2 regions of the Variovorax sp. BGA-UO-ETr-C22 genome follow, and region 2 is predicted to be linked to the other one. Evidence: riboswitches for the same ligand, from Rfam matches in the RefSeq annotation. Region 2 holds a riboswitch; the other holds the start of a gene.

Region 1 (7,573 bases), on a different contig from region 2:
GTTGATGCCCCACTGGCTGCCATCACCCAGCAGTTGCTGGAAGCGCGGCGTGTCCTGCGGCGTGCTGATGATGAGGATGTCGCGCATGCCGCCGAGCATCAGGGTGCTCAGCGGGTAATAAATCATGGGCTTGTCGTACACCGGCAGCAGTTGCTTGCTCATGGCAAGCGTGGCCGGGTGCAGGCGGGTGCCGGAGCCACCGGCGAGGATGATGCCTTTGCGTTGCGTCATGGGAGTCTTCTTCTGTGAGGGGCAGGAAAAATCAGTCGGTCAGAGCGTCTCGCGCAGCATGCGTGCCACGCCTTCCTGCCAGGGCGGCAGTCGCAGGCCGAAGGTGGTCTGCAGCTTGGTGGTGTCGAGCCGCGAGTTGTGCGGGCGCTTCGCGGGCGTCGGAAAGGCACTGGTGGGCACGGCCTCCACGGCCTGCGGGCCGGCCTTGAGTTCGACGCCGGCCTGCTGCGCCATCTCGAGCACGAAGCGCGCGTAGCCGTGCCACGTGGTCTCGCCGCCGGCGATGGCGTGGTACAGCCCGGCCTTGGTCGGGTCTTGCAAGGTGGCGCGGATGGCGTGCGCGGTGATGTCGGCCAGCAGCTCGGCACCGGTCGGGGCGCCGAACTGGTCGTCGATGACCGTGAGCTTGTCGCGCTCCTTGGCCAGCCGCAGCATGGTCTTGGCGAAGTTGCCGCCGCGTGCGGCGTACACCCAGCTGGTGCGAAAGATCAGGTGCTTCGCGCAATGCTGCGCCACCAGCTGCTCGCCTTCGAGCTTGGTCTGGCCGTACACGCTGAGCGGGCCGGTCGCGTCGTCTTCCTTCCAGGGCTTGGTGCCGCTGCCGTCGAAGACGTAGTCGGTGGAGTAATGCACCATCAGCGCGCCGATCTGCTGCGCCGCCTCGGCCACCACGCCGGGCGAGGTGGCGTTGAGCTTGCGCGCAAAGTCGGGCTCACTCTCGGCCTTGTCGACGGCAGTGTGCGCGGCGGCATTGATGATGACGTCGGGGCGCACCGCCAGCACGGTTGCGGCCAACTGCTCGGGACGGCTGAAGTCGGCGTGGAAGTCGGTGCTGTCGAAATCGAGTGCGACCACTTCGCCGAGCGGCGCGAGGCTGCGCTGCAGCTCCCAGCCGACCTGTCCACCCTTGCCGAGCAGCAGCAACTTCATGCGGAAGCCTTTGCAGGTGCGGCGTCGTACTGCTTCTCGACCCATTCGCGGTATGCGCCGCTTTGCACGTTGCGCACCCACTCGCCGTTCGCGAGGTACCACTGGACGGTCTTGCGGATGCCGGTGTCGAAGGTCTCGGCGGGCTTCCAGCCAAGCTCGGCCTCGAGCTTGCGTGCATCGATGGCGTAGCGGCGGTCGTGGCCCGGGCGGTCCGTGACGTAGGTGATCTGCTCCTTGTACGGCTTGCCGTCGGCGCGGGGGCTCAGTTCGTCGAGCAGCGCGCACACGGTGTTGACGATCTCGATGTTGGGCTTCTCGTTCCAGCCGCCGACGTTGTAGGTCTCGCCGAGCTTGCCGGCTTCGAGCACGCGGCGGATGGCGCTGCAGTGGTCCTTCACGTAGAGCCAGTCGCGCACCTGCATGCCGTCGCCGTACACGGGCAGGTTCTTGCCGGCCAGTGCGTTGACGATCATCAGCGGGATCAGCTTCTCGGGGAAGTGGAACGGGCCGTAGTTGTTCGAGCAGTTGGTGGTGACCACCGGCAGGCCGTAGGTGTGGTGCCAGGCGCGCACGAGGTGGTCGCTGGCGGCCTTGCTGGCCGAGTACGGGCTGTTGGGCTCGTACTTGTTCTCTTCGGTGAAGGCCGGGTCGGTCTTGGAGAGCGAGCCGTAGACCTCGTCGGTCGACACATGCAGGAAGCGGAAGGCCGCCTTCTGGTCGGCCGGCAGGGCGTTCCAGTAGCCGCGCACCGATTCGAGCAGGCGGAAGGTGCCGAGCACATTGGTCTGCACGAAGTCTTCCGGGCCGTGGATCGAACGATCCACATGCGATTCCGCGGCAAAGTTCACGACGGCACGGGGTTTGTGCTCGGCCAGCAGGCGATCGAGCAGCGCGCTGTCGCCGATGTCGCCCTGCACGAAGACGTGGTTCGCGTTGCCCTTGAGCGACGCCAGAGTCTCGAGGTTGCCTGCGTAGGTCAGCTTGTCGAGGTTCACGACGGGCTCGTTGCCCTGCGCGATCCAGTCGAGCACGAAATTGGCGCCAATGAAGCCTGCGCCGCCGGTAACCAGGATCATGGAGTCCCCTGCATGTAGAAAAAAGTTTGCTTTACCAAAAATCAACATTCAATTATCCCATCGGTGTGAAGTGCCGATGTACAGGGCTTGGCCGGCTTGCGGGGCCCGCCTACAATCGCCAACAATTGCAGGAGAGCGGGCCTCCACGGAGGCCCTACCGAAGGCGCAAACTCCCATAAACGCTCAGGTCGGCCCGACGAAATTCCAGGCAACGCCCAGGAACTTCGGCAAGGGGTCAGTACTGCACTCATCGATACAGCCGTCTGGAGAGCCGCCACGCCATGTGGCGCACCGAAGGAGCAAACCCGCTGCGGGTGCAGCAGGGTGAATCTCTCAGGTACCGAGGACAGGGGGAGCGGCAACTTGGACATCGGTCGTCCGGTTGCTTGCTATTGGTTCAATAGCACTCCACGCCCGCCGTTCAAGCGCTGCAAACTCAAAGGTACTTGCAATGCGTGTGATCGTTCTTGGCGCCGGCCTGCTCGGCGTGACTTCGGCCTACTACCTTCAGCAACTCGGCCACGAGGTGACCGTGATCGACCGGCAGGCCACCCCGGCCGCCGAAACCAGCTTCGCCAACGGCGGCCAGATCTCGGTCAGCCATGCCGAACCCTGGGCCAATCCGAGCGCGCCGCTGAAGGTGCTGCAATGGCTCGGCAAGGAAGATGCGCCGCTGCTCTTTCGCATCCGCGCCGACATGCGCCAGTGGCTCTGGGGCCTGCAGTTCTTGCGCGAATGCACCCCCGCGCGCACCCGCCACAACATCGAACAGATCGTTCGTCTCGGTACATACAGCCGGGAAATGTTGCAGCAATTGCGTCGAGACACGGGCCTGAACTATGACCAGCGCACGCAAGGCATCCTGCACTTCTACACGACGCAAAAAGAATTCGACGGCGCCCTCGCGCCCGCCGAGCAGATGCGTGCCCTGGGCTGCGAACGCTTGGTCATCTCGGCCGACGAGGCCATCAAGATCGAACCCGCCCTCGCCCACATCCGCCCCCAACTCGCCGGCGCCACCTACACCGCCGAAGACGAATCGGGCGACGCCAACCGCTTCGCGCGCGAGCTCGTGAAGCTGGCCGAAGCGGCCGGCGTGAAGTTCCTCATGAGCCACACGGTGACCGCGCTGCGCGAAGCGGGCGGCAGCATCGACCACGTCGAGGCGACCGACAACGAAGGCCGCTTCCAGCGCATCCGCGGCGATGCCTTCGTGCTCGCGATGGGTTCGCTGAGCCCGCTGTACGCCGCGCCGCTGGGCATCCGCCTGCCGATCTACCCGGCCAAGGGCTACTCGGTGACGCTGCCCGTGAAGGACGCATCGAAGGCGCACCAGGTCTCGCTCACCGACGACGAATACAAGCTGGTGTTCTCGCGCTACACCTCCGAGTCGGGCGACCGCCTGCGCATCGCCGGCACGGCCGAGCTCAACGGCTACGACCGCGACCTGAACCGCGTGCGCTGCGAAGCCATCGTGCGGCGCGTCGAAGAGCTCTTCCCCGGCGCCGGCGACACCGAACGCGCGCAGTTCTGGACCGGCCTGCGCCCGGCCACGCCGAGCAACGTGCCGCTGATCGGCAAGACCAAGCTGCCGAACCTGTTCCTCAACACGGGCCACGGCACGCTCGGCTGGACGCACGCCTGCGGCTCGGGCAAGTCGATCGCGCGCATCGTGAGCGGGCTGGCGCCCGAGGTCGACTTCGCGTTCGCCGGCATGCCGGCGCCCGCGCCGCGCGCCGTGCAGCCCGCCCTGGGCTGACACGGCCCCGCCCTCTGGTCACGCCTTGAACGTGACCCAGGGCTTGAGCCGCACGGCGCAGCGGATGAGCCCCGCGCTTTCCTGCGCCTCGATCACCGCGCCGATCGGCTTGTAGGCCTGCGGCGCTTCTTCGATGCGGCGCTCCTCGCGCAAGGTCACGCACTGCCAGCTGGCATCGGCGTCGCCGGGCGCGGGCCGCATCGCGCGCACCTCCTGCCGACGCATGCGCCGGCCGGCACCATGGCTGCACGACCACAGCCAGTCTTCATGCCCCAGCCCGGTCGCGAGGTACGAGTGATCGCCCATCGACCCGGGAATCAGCGCCAGGTCGCCCGCGTGCGCCGGCGTCGCGCCCTTGCGATGGATGTTCATGCCGTGCTCGCGCAGCACCACGTTGTGCGGCACGTCGACCACGAGCGTCGACGCCGTGGCACCCAGCAGCTCGGCGAAGTCCTTGCGCACCAGCTCGGCCAGCACGACGCGATTGGCCCACGCATAGCGCGCGGCCACGCCCATGGCTTCCAGGTACTCCTGCGCCAGCGGCCCGGCCAGCCCGTACAGCCCGCTCTTCGGATGACGCAGGCCCTGCGGCCACTCGGCCCGCGCGCGGTCCATCCAGCGGCCGCCGACATGGAACCCGATGTCGCGCGAGCCGCTGTGGATCATCACCACGACCTCGCCCGCCTTGAGCCCCGCGCGGTAGGCCGCGTGCCGGTCCATCACCTGGTCGACCACCTGCAGCTCGACGAAGTGGTTGCCGCTGCCCGGCGTGCCGAGGCACGGGTCGCGGAACACCTCGTGGCGCGCGCCGGTGTAGGCCGGCGGTGCGTGCCGCGACTGCCCGCCGAAGCTCGCCAGGCCGATGCACGCGCCGATCTCGGCCTGCAGCCGGTCGCGGTCGCACGCGGCCCAGAGCCCGTCATTGCGCACGGCGTCCAGGAATGCGGCCGGCCCGTCGTCGAACAGCGCGCGAAACGCCGCCGTGTGCACCGGCACGTCGCGCCCGTTGTCGAGCAGGCTGCGCGTGAGCCGCGCGAGCAGCTGCGTCTTGTGCGGCGCCACCTGGTCCAGCGTGAGGCCGGTGGTCAGCAGGCGCATGCCGCAGTTGATGTCGGTGCCGACCGCGGCGGGAATCACGAAGTCGCCATCGGTGGCGACGACGCTGCCCACCGGCGCGACCGAGCCCGGATGAAAGTCCGGCGTCGCGCAAGCCTTGCACACGCCGTGCGCGCCGTCGGGCGAGCGCACGCTGGCGAAGGCCAGCAGCTGGTTCACGGCTTTTTCTTCCAGCGGCAGGCTCTGCGGCAGAAGCACGGTCGCCTGCGCGGCTTCGTTGCGCAGGTGATAAATGCCGTCGCGGTAGTCGACGGCGATGTTCGCGCGAGAAAAGGCGCGCTGGAGTCTCGAAAAATGACTATTGGTAGGGCTGCCCATGGCTGCAATTCCATTCGGGGAAACCGTGTCGGTTTCCGGGCCCCGTCACATCGCGTGGCGGGGCGAAAGAGATCGACCGCGTGCCTCGGGGCGCGCGGATCACTCTTTCTTGCAGCAGCAGAGATTCAAGAAAGCGGGCGGATTCTAGCGACGCGAAGCGCTTGCGAAAACAACGCGCAGGCGCGCGCGTCGTTTTTTCCCGTCAGTCAGCCAGTCAGTCAGTCCGGCGCAGTGAACACCGTCAGCACGCCGGTGTAGCCGTACAGGTGATGGCGCGCGATCTCGCCGGCGGCGAAGAAGCCGACCAGCGGCACGTCGCCCAGCGCATGCCGCACGATCTGCAATTCGGCGCCCGGCGCACCGAAGTGCGGGCCGCCGCGTCCCGAGCAGCTCACGTACACCGCGCCCGCGATGCGCCGCGCGGGATGCGGCGCGGCCTCGGCCTCGCCCGCCGCCACGGCGCGCGCGGTGGCCAGCGTCTGTTCTTCGGGCTCGAGCTCTTCGCGGATCTCGGCGCAGATGCGCATCAGGTCGGCGCGCGCCGCCTGCGCATTGCGGCGGCAGAAGCTCAGCCGCATGCCGGCCTCGGCGTTGTCGGCAATGGCGATGCCGCGCCGCGTCGGGTCGAGGCCGATGATGTGGCGCACCAGCACGTCGGCACCCAGGTCGCCGGTGCGGCGGATGCCGTCGCTGCCCGCGTCGGCCAAGCCGACCAGCGTGTTGCGCACCGCGTCGATGGCTTCCTGCGGCCGGTCGAGCGACACCTGCAGGTCGGCCAGCAGCACGTCGAGCGCCGGCTCGCCGTCGAGCGAGAGCAGCAGGTTGCCGTCGGCCTCGGTGATCTCGCGCTCGCGCGCACCGCCGGTGCGCAGCGGCTGGCAGCCCTGCGTGACGCGCGACACCAGCCGCACGCCCTCGCCGAACACCACGCCCGACAAGCCGCCCGAGAACACGCCGCCCGCCGCCCCGTGGCCGCGGATGTTGCCGTTGCCGCCGACCGCGAACTGCAGCGCCCCGCCGCGGCCGGACGAGAGCCCGCCGAACAGGTAGCCGGTGTCGGTGCGGCCCGCCATCTCGCCGATGAGCTCGCCCAGGTCGGGCGTGGCCGGGTCGGCGTGCACGAGCGCGGTGTGCGCCTCGAAGCCGCTCATTTCGGAACTGCCCAGCGGCGCCACGCCCGAGAACACGCGGTACTGGTCGCTGGGCAGCGCGCACAGCATCAGGCTCAGGCCGGGCTCGTCGAAGTACTCGGCGTTGTTGGCCGACACGCCGATACCGACCGTGCCCGACCAGTCGGTGACCTCGGGCAGTTCGGCGCTCAGGTGATCGAGGATCTCCTGCGCCTCGGCCGCATAGTGGTCGGTGATGTAGAGCAGCCCGAGCGTCGGGTTCGACGCGTAGTCGGGCAGCGCCATCTGCGCGCGCAACTGGGCCAGCACGAGGCCGGCGGCCATGCGCCATTGCGGGTGGGTGGCATGGCCGGTGGGAAACAGTTTCATGGTGCGTACCGACCCGTGCGTCGTCGTCTGGAAAGGTGTCTGTAAGACGTCAGCGCCGGCCGGAGGTTCGCTTGCGCGCGGCGGTGGACGTGGTTTTCTTGCGCGCGGCGGGTGCCGGCGCGGCTTTTTTCGCTGCGGCCTTCTTCGCGGCAGTCTTGGCGGCCGGCTTGCGCGCCGCCGTTGCCTTGCCGATGACCTGCCCCACGGCGTCGGCCAGCGGCTGTGCCATGGCCGGCACCTTGAGCTGCGCCGCGTCCTGCAGCGCCGTGCTCGCGATCTGCTGGAACTGCTCGGTGAGTGAGCCCCACCATTGCATCGGGTCGACCACGCCGGCGGCGCCGTTGGACGAGGCGGGCTTGGCGCGCGAGGTCTTCTTCGGCGCCGGGGTTTCCTCTTCTTCCGCTTCCTCCTCGGCCTCGTCGAACTCTTCTTCCTCTTCCTCGACGGGCTCCGGTTCGGGCCGGGGTGCGGGGGCCGGTGCGGGAGCCGGTGCAGGCGCCGGCGCCATCGCCGCGGCCTGCTTGGTGAACGCGCTGGCGATGTCTTCCATCCGCACGTTCATGCCGCGCAGGGTCGACAGCGTCATCTTCTGCACCTCGAGCGCCTGGATGGTCGCCTTGAGCGCGTGGCCGTTCTGTTCGAGC
Region 2 (7,573 bases):
AGGTCGGCCGCGACGATGAAGGCGGCATCGCACTGGTGCGCGTGGCCCGCGAGCGGGCGCAGGTCGTGCACGTGGCCGGTGGTGGCGGGGTACTGTGCGAGCACGCCGAAGAACTCGCCGCTCACCATCAGGTGCGGCAGCGTTTCGGACACCGTGCTCACCTTGACTTCGATGCCCAGCGGCGCGGCGCGGGTCTTGATGACTTCGATGGTCTGCGGGTGGCAGTCGCCCGACACGAGGAAGACGTTGCTCTTGCTCTTCACGCTGCGCTTGGCGAGCGTCATGGCTTCGGCCGCGGCCGTGGCCTCGTCGAGCATCGAGGCGTTGGCGATGGCCATGCCCGTGAGGTCGCACACCATCGTCTGGAAGTTGAGCAGGGCTTCCATGCGGCCCTGCGAGATCTCGGCCTGGTAGGGCGTGTAGGCGGTGTACCAGGCGGGGTTCTCCAGGATGTTGCGCAGGATCACGCCCGGCGTGTGCGTGCCGTAATAGCCCTGGCCGATGAAGCTCTTGAACACCTTGTTCTTCGACGCCAGCGTCTTCAGTTCGGCCAGCGCGTCGGCCTCGGTGACGGGCGCGGGCAGGCGCATCGGCCGGGCGCGGCGGATGGCCGCGGGCACGATGCCGTCGATGAGCTCCGCGCGCGTTTCCGAGCCGATCACCGGCAGCATGCGCGCCTCGTCCGCTGCATCGATGCCGATGTGGCGGGCGAGGAATTCTTCGGCGTTCTCTAGTTCTTGCAAAGAGGGAAGGGCGGGAATCGGCATGGCGGTGAAGGCTCGGGGGAGAAGGAACGAAGGTGCGAGGAAGCTGCTGTTCAGCGGATCAGGATTCGGCGGCGAACTTGTCGTAGCTGGCGGCGTCGAGCAGGGCGTCGAGCTGCGCGGGCTCGCTCAGCTTGACCTTGAAGAACCAGCCGGCGGCCAGCGGGTCGCTGTTGGCCAGCGACGGGTCGGCGCGCAGCGCTTCGTTCACTTCGGTGATCTCGCCCGACACGGGCATGAACACATCGGCGGCGGCCTTCACCGACTCGACCACACCGGCGACCTCGCCCTGCGCGAAGGTCTTGCCCACTTCAGGCAGGTCGACGAACACCACGTCGCCCAGCGCGTCCTGCGCATGCACGGTGATGCCGACGGTGGCGGCGCCGCCTTCGGCCGCCACCCATTCGTGGTCCTTGGTGTATTTGATGCTCATGAAAAAACTCCTCGTGGAAAAAATGGAATCGGGGTGCAGAGCCTAGCCGGGTCTGCGGGGTTCAGTGTCGGTCAGCCGCGGTAGTAGCGCGTCGGCACGAAAGGCATGGTCGAGACTTCCATCGGCACCGGCTTGCCGCGCACGATGGCCTGCACGCGCGTGCCGGGCTCGGCGAAGGCGGCGGCCACGTAGCCCATGGCCACGCAGCGGTCGGCCGTGGGGCCGAGCAGGCCGCTGGTGACGGCGCCGATGTCGTGCCCTTCGAGCGACTGCAGCAGCGTGCCGTCGCGCACCGGAATGCGTTCGAGTGCCACGAGGCCGACGCGCTTGCGCGTGAGCGTCTTGTGGTCGGTGTGGCCGGCCGCGCCCGAGGCGACGGCGGCGAGCTGGGCCAGCACCTTGGCCGCGCCCGGAAAGCCGCCTTCGCGCGCGCCGCCCGCGCGGCGCACCTTCTGGATCGCCCAGTTCAGCGAGGCTTCGACCGGGGTGGTGGTGGTGTCGATGTCGTTGCCGTACAGGCACAGGCCGGCTTCGAGCCGCAGCGAGTTGCGCGCGCCCAGGCCGACGGGCTTCACTTCGGGCTGCGCGAGCAGCAGGCGGGCGAGGGCGTCGGCGTCTTTGCCGGCCACCGAGATCTCGAAGCCGTCTTCGCCGGTGTAGCCGCTGCGGGTGACGAAGGCGGCGATGCCGCCGATCTGCACCGCGCCGCCGGTCATGAACACGAAGCGCTCGATGCCGGGCGACAGGCGCGCCAGCGTGGCCGCGGCCTGCGGGCCTTGCAGCGCGAGCAGGGCGTGGTCGGGCAGGGGTTGCACCTGGCAGCGCGCGCCGATCCTGGCCTGGATGTGGGCGATGTCGGCCACCTTGCAGGCGCCGTTCACGATCACGAAGAGCGAACCGTTGCCTTCGTTGAAGAACATCAGGTCGTCGAGGATGCCGCCCTCGTCGTTCAGCAGCAGGCCGTAGCGCTGCTTGCCGGCGGGCAGGTCGACCACGTCGACGGGCATCAGGGTTTCGAAGGCGGCGGCGGCATCGGGGCCGACCAGGCGCAGCTGGCCCATGTGCGAGATGTCGAACAGGCCGGCTGCGTCGCGCGTGTGCTTGTGCTCGGCCATGAGGCCGGCGGGGTACTGCACGGGCATGGAATAGCCGGCGAAGGGCACCATGCGGGCGCCGAGCTCCACGTGCAGGTCGTACAGCGGGGTCTTGAGAAGTTGGGCGTCGGAAGCGGAAGAAGCGGCCACGGGGCACTCCAAAGGGGCAGTCGAAATCCATGGCTGCAACGCCACGGGCCACCCCTGCTGTCCGCTTTACCTGAGAGATTCGCCCCACGATCGGGGTTTGCTCCTTCGGTGGGCCGCATGCAATGCCACGGCCTCTCTCCAGCAAGGAAACGCCGGTGGTTGCCGGCGTCTTGTCAGTCCTTTTGCCTGAGCGTTCGGGGAACCCCTGCGCCTTCGGCGGCCCCGTCGCGCGGGGCTCTCTCCTGACCCGGCGAGTGTAGTGGATCGCGGGGCCGGGGCTGGTGGCTCAGTGCACGGTTTCCGCCGGCGGCAGCAGCTTGTCGATGCGCTCGCGCAGCGAGTCGGCGCGCTCGGGGCCGGCGGCCTTCTCGATCTCGGAGAGCATCAGCGCGGCGATGGTCAGCATGGCCTCGCGGTCGCGGGCCTCGCGCAGGGCGTCGCGCATCTGGTTGGCGAAGCGCGGGTCGCGGCGCACGAACATGCGTTCGCAGATGTCGAACAGGAACATGCGCGTGGTGGCCAGCGAGCGCTTGCCGTCGAAGCTGTCGGCCGAGGTGGCGACCTGGATCGGCTCGGCGGCGGTGACGGGCGTGGGGGCCGGTGCGGGCGGTGGCGCGACCGGGCGCGCGACCTGCAGGTAGCCGCGCTGCATCAGCCCCTGGATCGCCTGCTCGGCCTCGACGCGGCTGGGGAACAGCGGGCTGAAGTCGGTCAGCGAGCGCCGGCCGTCGGCCATGAGCAGCAGGGCGCGCTCACGCTGGCTGAGCGTGCGCTGCCCGGCCTGGAGTTCGTCGCGTGCCTTCTCGGTCTTGGTGGGGAACATGGCGGCCACAGCTTTCGGAGGTCGAAGGCTGCAGCATCGTTGCAAGTGGTGACATCTTCGTGAACCATTTGCCTTACAGGGACAAGGCGGTGCGCGTCAGTTGCCCGCGCTCTCCTTGCGGATCAGCCAGCGCGTGCCCACGCGCTGCAGCTCGAGGGTCTTGCGGTCGGTCTCGGTGAGCGCGTCGGCGCTGTAGACCTGCCGGAACTGCGCGCTGGCCGAGGTGCCCTGGACGCTGATCACCAGCCCCTCGATGCCCACGCTGATGCGCGACTTGCCCGTGATGCGGGCGCGCCGGTCGGCCTCCCAGCGCTCGCGGGTCTGGCCGCGCGCGGGGGTGAAGTCGCTCGCGTAGGCGGCGAGGTAGCGCTCGACGTCGCGCGCGGACCAGGCGGCGGCCCAGGCGCGCACGGCGCTTTCCACTTCGGCGAGGTGGGTGACGGGATTGGCGGGGGCGGCTGCTGGTGCAACGGCTGCAACGGCTGCAACGGGCGCGGCGGCCGGCGTGGCCGCGATACCGGCGGTGGCCAGCAAGCCGGCAGCGACAAGGCTGCTGCCCTGGGCGACGATTCGGTGCATGGCGTCCTTCTCTTTCCTTCTTCTTGTCTGTCAGGCTCGACGTCGAAGCTTGCGTCGATTCTGGCAGTGAAAGAGAGCGCGTGCGGCGTTGAATCGCCCACGGATTTCAGTGGTCCGTGGTTCAGGGCGCGTGCACAGGACACCGGGTGCTTCCCTCCGCGAATGTCCCCCGCCTTCGGCTCCTCCTTGATTTCGCTGCGGGAAGCACCCAGTGCCCTGTGCACCGGGTGCGCGGGGCAGAGCTCAGGCCGCCGCAGCCTCGCCCGCCATCACCTGCACCGTCCGATTGCGCAGCCGCAAGGCCAGCACGGTCGCGACGCACAGCACGCACAACACCACCGTGAGCGTCACGCCGAGCCCGCGTGCATCCGACAGCAGGCCGAACAGCGGCGACACCAGCCCGCCGACCGAGAGCGCGAGGCCGAGCGTGATGCCGCTGGCCGTGGCCGGGTTGCGCGGCAGGTAGTCCTGCGCGAGCGTCACCTGCGCGGCGAAGGGCAGGAACATGCTCATGCCGAGCCACGCGGTGCAGGCCAGCGCCGCGCCGGGCGTGGAGGAGAGCACGAGGCCCGCCATGGCCGGCAGCGCAAGCAGGTAGCCGCAGCGGATCGTGCCCATGCGCCCGATGCGGTCGCCGAGCCAGCCGCCGGCCAGCGTGCCCACGGCCCCTGCGGCGGTGAAGGCGGTGAGTGCCGCGGCGCCCTGGAAGGTGCTGCCGTGCAGGTCGCGCGTGATGCGCAGCGAGAGCATCGACAGCACCGTGACGTACGGGATCGACCAGCCCACGATGGTCGCCACCAGCAGGCTGAAGGCGCGCCAGTCGTTGTGCGGTTTGAGCACCTGGGCGCGGGCCTGCGCGGCCCGCGCCGCCGTGGCCGCGTGCTGGGCGGCCGCGCTGCGCCGCGCGTTGGCCGCGACCCACACCACGCCCATCGCCACCGCAGGAATGCCCAGCAGATAGCTGCGCGAGAGGCTGCCGCCGCCGACCACCGTGGCCGCCAGCACGGGTGCGAACGAGGCGCCGATGGTGCCGCCCACCGAGAACACGCTCATCGCCTTCTGCGAGGCGCCGCCGGCCGCGCGCGCGGCCACGGTGGCGGGCGGGTGGTAGGCCGCGATGCCCAGCCCGCACAGCGCGACCGCGATCCAGGTCAGCAGGTAGCTCTGGCTCAGGCCCGCCAGCACCACGCCCAGCGCCGCCACCAGGAAGCCTACGGGCACCAGCCAGGCACGCGGGTGGCGGTCGGCGTACAGGCCGAACAGCGGCTGCACCACGCTCGACAGCCCGGTGGCCGCCAGCATCAGGCCGCTCACGGCCGTGTAGCTGTAGCCGCGCTCCAGCACCATGAAGGGCAGCAGCGCGGGCACGAGGCCCTGGTAGAGGTCGTTGACGGCATGGGTGCCGGTGAGCAGCCCGAGTCGGCGCGTGTTCATGCGATGGCTTCTTTCTTCGATGTCCGGTTTGAGAAAAAGGGAGGAAAAGCCATCGTAGGAAGACACGGAAAGATGTTCTCGCTACGAATGTGCAAACATCGTCGTGAAATGGACAAACTGAATCTGCGCCCCGACGAGGGCGAATCGACCCCGCGCGCCGTGGCCGTGCTGGCCACCGATCCGGCGGGCGACGCCTTCATTCCGCCGCATGCGCACCGGCGCGGGCAGCTCATCCACGCGATCTCGGGCGTGATGATGGTCGGCGCGGCGGCCGGCAGCTGGGTGGTGCCGCCGGGGCGCGGCGTCTGGGTGCCGCCGGGCATGACGCACCAGATCCGCATGGCGGGCGAGGTGAAGATGCGCACCGTCTTCGTCGAGCCCGGCACGCGCGCCGACCTGGGCGCCGAGTGCCGCGTGATCCATGTGGGTGCGCTGTTGCGCGAGCTGATCGTGGCGGCCGTGTCGCTGCCGCTGGACTACCCGCCGGGCGGGCGCGACGAGCGCGTGATGGAACTGATCCTCGACGAGATCGAGGCCGCGCCCGCGCTGTCGCTGCATGTGCCGATGCCGCGCCACGCACGCCTGGCCGCGCTGTGCGAGGCGTTGATCCGCGACCCCGCGCAGCCCGCCACGCTCGACGGCTGGGCCGCGCGGCTGCACATGAACGCGCGCACGCTGGCCCGGTTGTTCGAACGCGAGACCGGCATGACCTTCGGCGCGTGGTGCCGCCAGGCGCGGCTGCTGCTGAGCCTGCCGCGGCTGGCCGCGGGCGCGTCGATCCTGGAGGTGGCGCTGGCGCACGGCTACGAGAGCCCGAGCGCCTTCACCGCGATGTTCCGCCGCACGCTCGGCGTGCCGCCGAGCCAGTACCTGCACCCGCCGGCCTGAGGCGGGTGAAGGCGGGGGGCGGGAGCGGCCTGCGCCGCTACTTGAACCCGAGCGCGCGCGGCAGCCAGGTGCTGAGCATCGGCACGAAGGTCAGCAGCATCAGCACCGCGCCGTGCGCCCACAGGAAGGGCACCAGCTCCTTCACCAGCGCCGACATCGGCACCTTCGACACGTTGCAGGTCACGAACAGCAGCCCGCCCACCGGCGGCGTGATCATGCCCAGCGTGAGGTTGAAGATCACGATCATCGCGAAGTGCACCGGGTCGACGCCCAGCTTGATCGCCACCGGCGCAAGAATCGGCGCCAGCACCATCACGCCCGGCAGCGGCTCGATGAAGATGCCGAACAAGAGCAGGAACACGTTGACGATGATCAGGAACATCCACGGCGAGAGGTTCATGCTGATGAGCCATTCGGCCATCTGCTGCGGAATGCCCTCGATGGTCAGCACCCAGGCGAACGAGGCCGACAGGCCGATGATGATCAGCACCGACGCCGACAGCAGGGCCGAGCGCGACAGGATGTCGGGCAGCATCTTCCACTCGAGCGTGCGGTAGATGAACTTGCCGCACACCAGCGCATAGAACACCGCCACCACCGAGGCTTCGGTGGGCGTGAACCAGCCGGCGCGCATGCCGCCCAGGATGACCACCGGCAGCAGGATGGCGGGAATCGCCTTCCACGTCGTGATGAGGATCTCGCGCAGCGGCGGCGTCTGGCCGTCGCCCTTGTAGTTGCGCTTCTTCGAGACGTAGAAGTTCACGACGCACATCGCCACCGCGATCAGGATGCCCGGCACGATGCCGGCCACGAACAGCTGGCCGACCGACACCGTTTCGTCCTGCAGCGCGTAGATGATCATGATGATCGAGGGCGGAATGATCGGCCCCACGATGGCCGTGGAGGCCGTCAGCGCCGCCGCGTACGAGCGGTCGTAGCCGGCCTTGTCCATCATCTTGATGAGCATCGAGCCGGGGCCGGCCGCGTCGGCCAGCGCCGAGCCCGAGATGCCCGAGAAGAAGGTCAGCGACACCACGTTGGTATAGCCCAGCCCGCCGCGCCGGTGGCCGACGAACTGGCCCGCGAAGCGCAGCAGCACCTCGGTGAGCGAGCCGCCGCTCATGAGCTCGGCGGCCAGGATGAAGAAAGGCACGGCCATCAGCGGAAAGCTGTCGATGCCGGTGAAGGTTTCCTTCAGCAGCACCATCAGCGGGTAGCTTTCCGCGAGGATCAGGGTGGCGGCCGTGGCCAGGCCGAGCGCGAAGGCCACGGGCACGCCGATGGCCAGGAACACGCAGGCGGAGACGATCAGGACAATGCTGGCATCCATGGTCTTCTCCTTACAGCGAGGCCGACGCGTTGGCGTCGAAATGCGCGTCCGACGCGAACTCGCGGTTCAGCACGTAGC

What was found. Region 2 has a riboswitch for glycine ahead of gcvT (glycine cleavage system aminomethyltransferase GcvT). Riboswitches for the same ligand answer to the same signal wherever they lie in the genome.
Region 1: another riboswitch for glycine. It lies ahead of AC57B8_RS13910 (D-amino acid dehydrogenase); the one in region 2 lies ahead of gcvT (glycine cleavage system aminomethyltransferase GcvT).

The regions. Positions count from the first base shown of each region.
Region 1 is NZ_JCAQPA010000010.1:95,962-103,534, reverse strand. Features, by position in the region: gene rfbA (glucose-1-phosphate thymidylyltransferase RfbA) at 1-231, opposite strand, end outside; gene rfbD (dTDP-4-dehydrorhamnose reductase) at 271-1,161, opposite strand; gene rfbB (dTDP-glucose 4,6-dehydratase) at 1,158-2,237, opposite strand; glycine riboswitch at 2,356-2,446, shown strand; glycine riboswitch at 2,491-2,597, shown strand; gene AC57B8_RS13910 (D-amino acid dehydrogenase) at 2,689-3,996, shown strand; gene AC57B8_RS13905 (RtcB family protein) at 4,015-5,430, opposite strand; gene AC57B8_RS13900 (FIST signal transduction protein) at 5,649-6,929, opposite strand; gene AC57B8_RS13895 (PhaM family polyhydroxyalkanoate granule multifunctional regulatory protein) at 6,979-7,573, opposite strand, start outside.
Region 2 is NZ_JCAQPA010000011.1:1,808,554-1,816,126, reverse strand. Features, by position in the region: gene gcvP (aminomethyl-transferring glycine dehydrogenase) at 1-767, opposite strand, end outside; gene gcvH (glycine cleavage system protein GcvH) at 826-1,197, opposite strand; gene gcvT (glycine cleavage system aminomethyltransferase GcvT) at 1,269-2,441, opposite strand; glycine riboswitch at 2,489-2,593, opposite strand; glycine riboswitch at 2,606-2,696, opposite strand; gene AC57B8_RS28520 (hypothetical protein) at 2,728-3,264, opposite strand; gene AC57B8_RS28515 (L,D-transpeptidase Cds6 family protein) at 3,361-3,843, opposite strand; gene AC57B8_RS28510 (MFS transporter) at 4,087-5,277, opposite strand; gene AC57B8_RS28505 (AraC family transcriptional regulator) at 5,386-6,165, shown strand; gene AC57B8_RS28500 (TRAP transporter large permease) at 6,203-7,495, opposite strand; gene AC57B8_RS28495 (TRAP transporter small permease) at 7,506-7,573, opposite strand, start outside.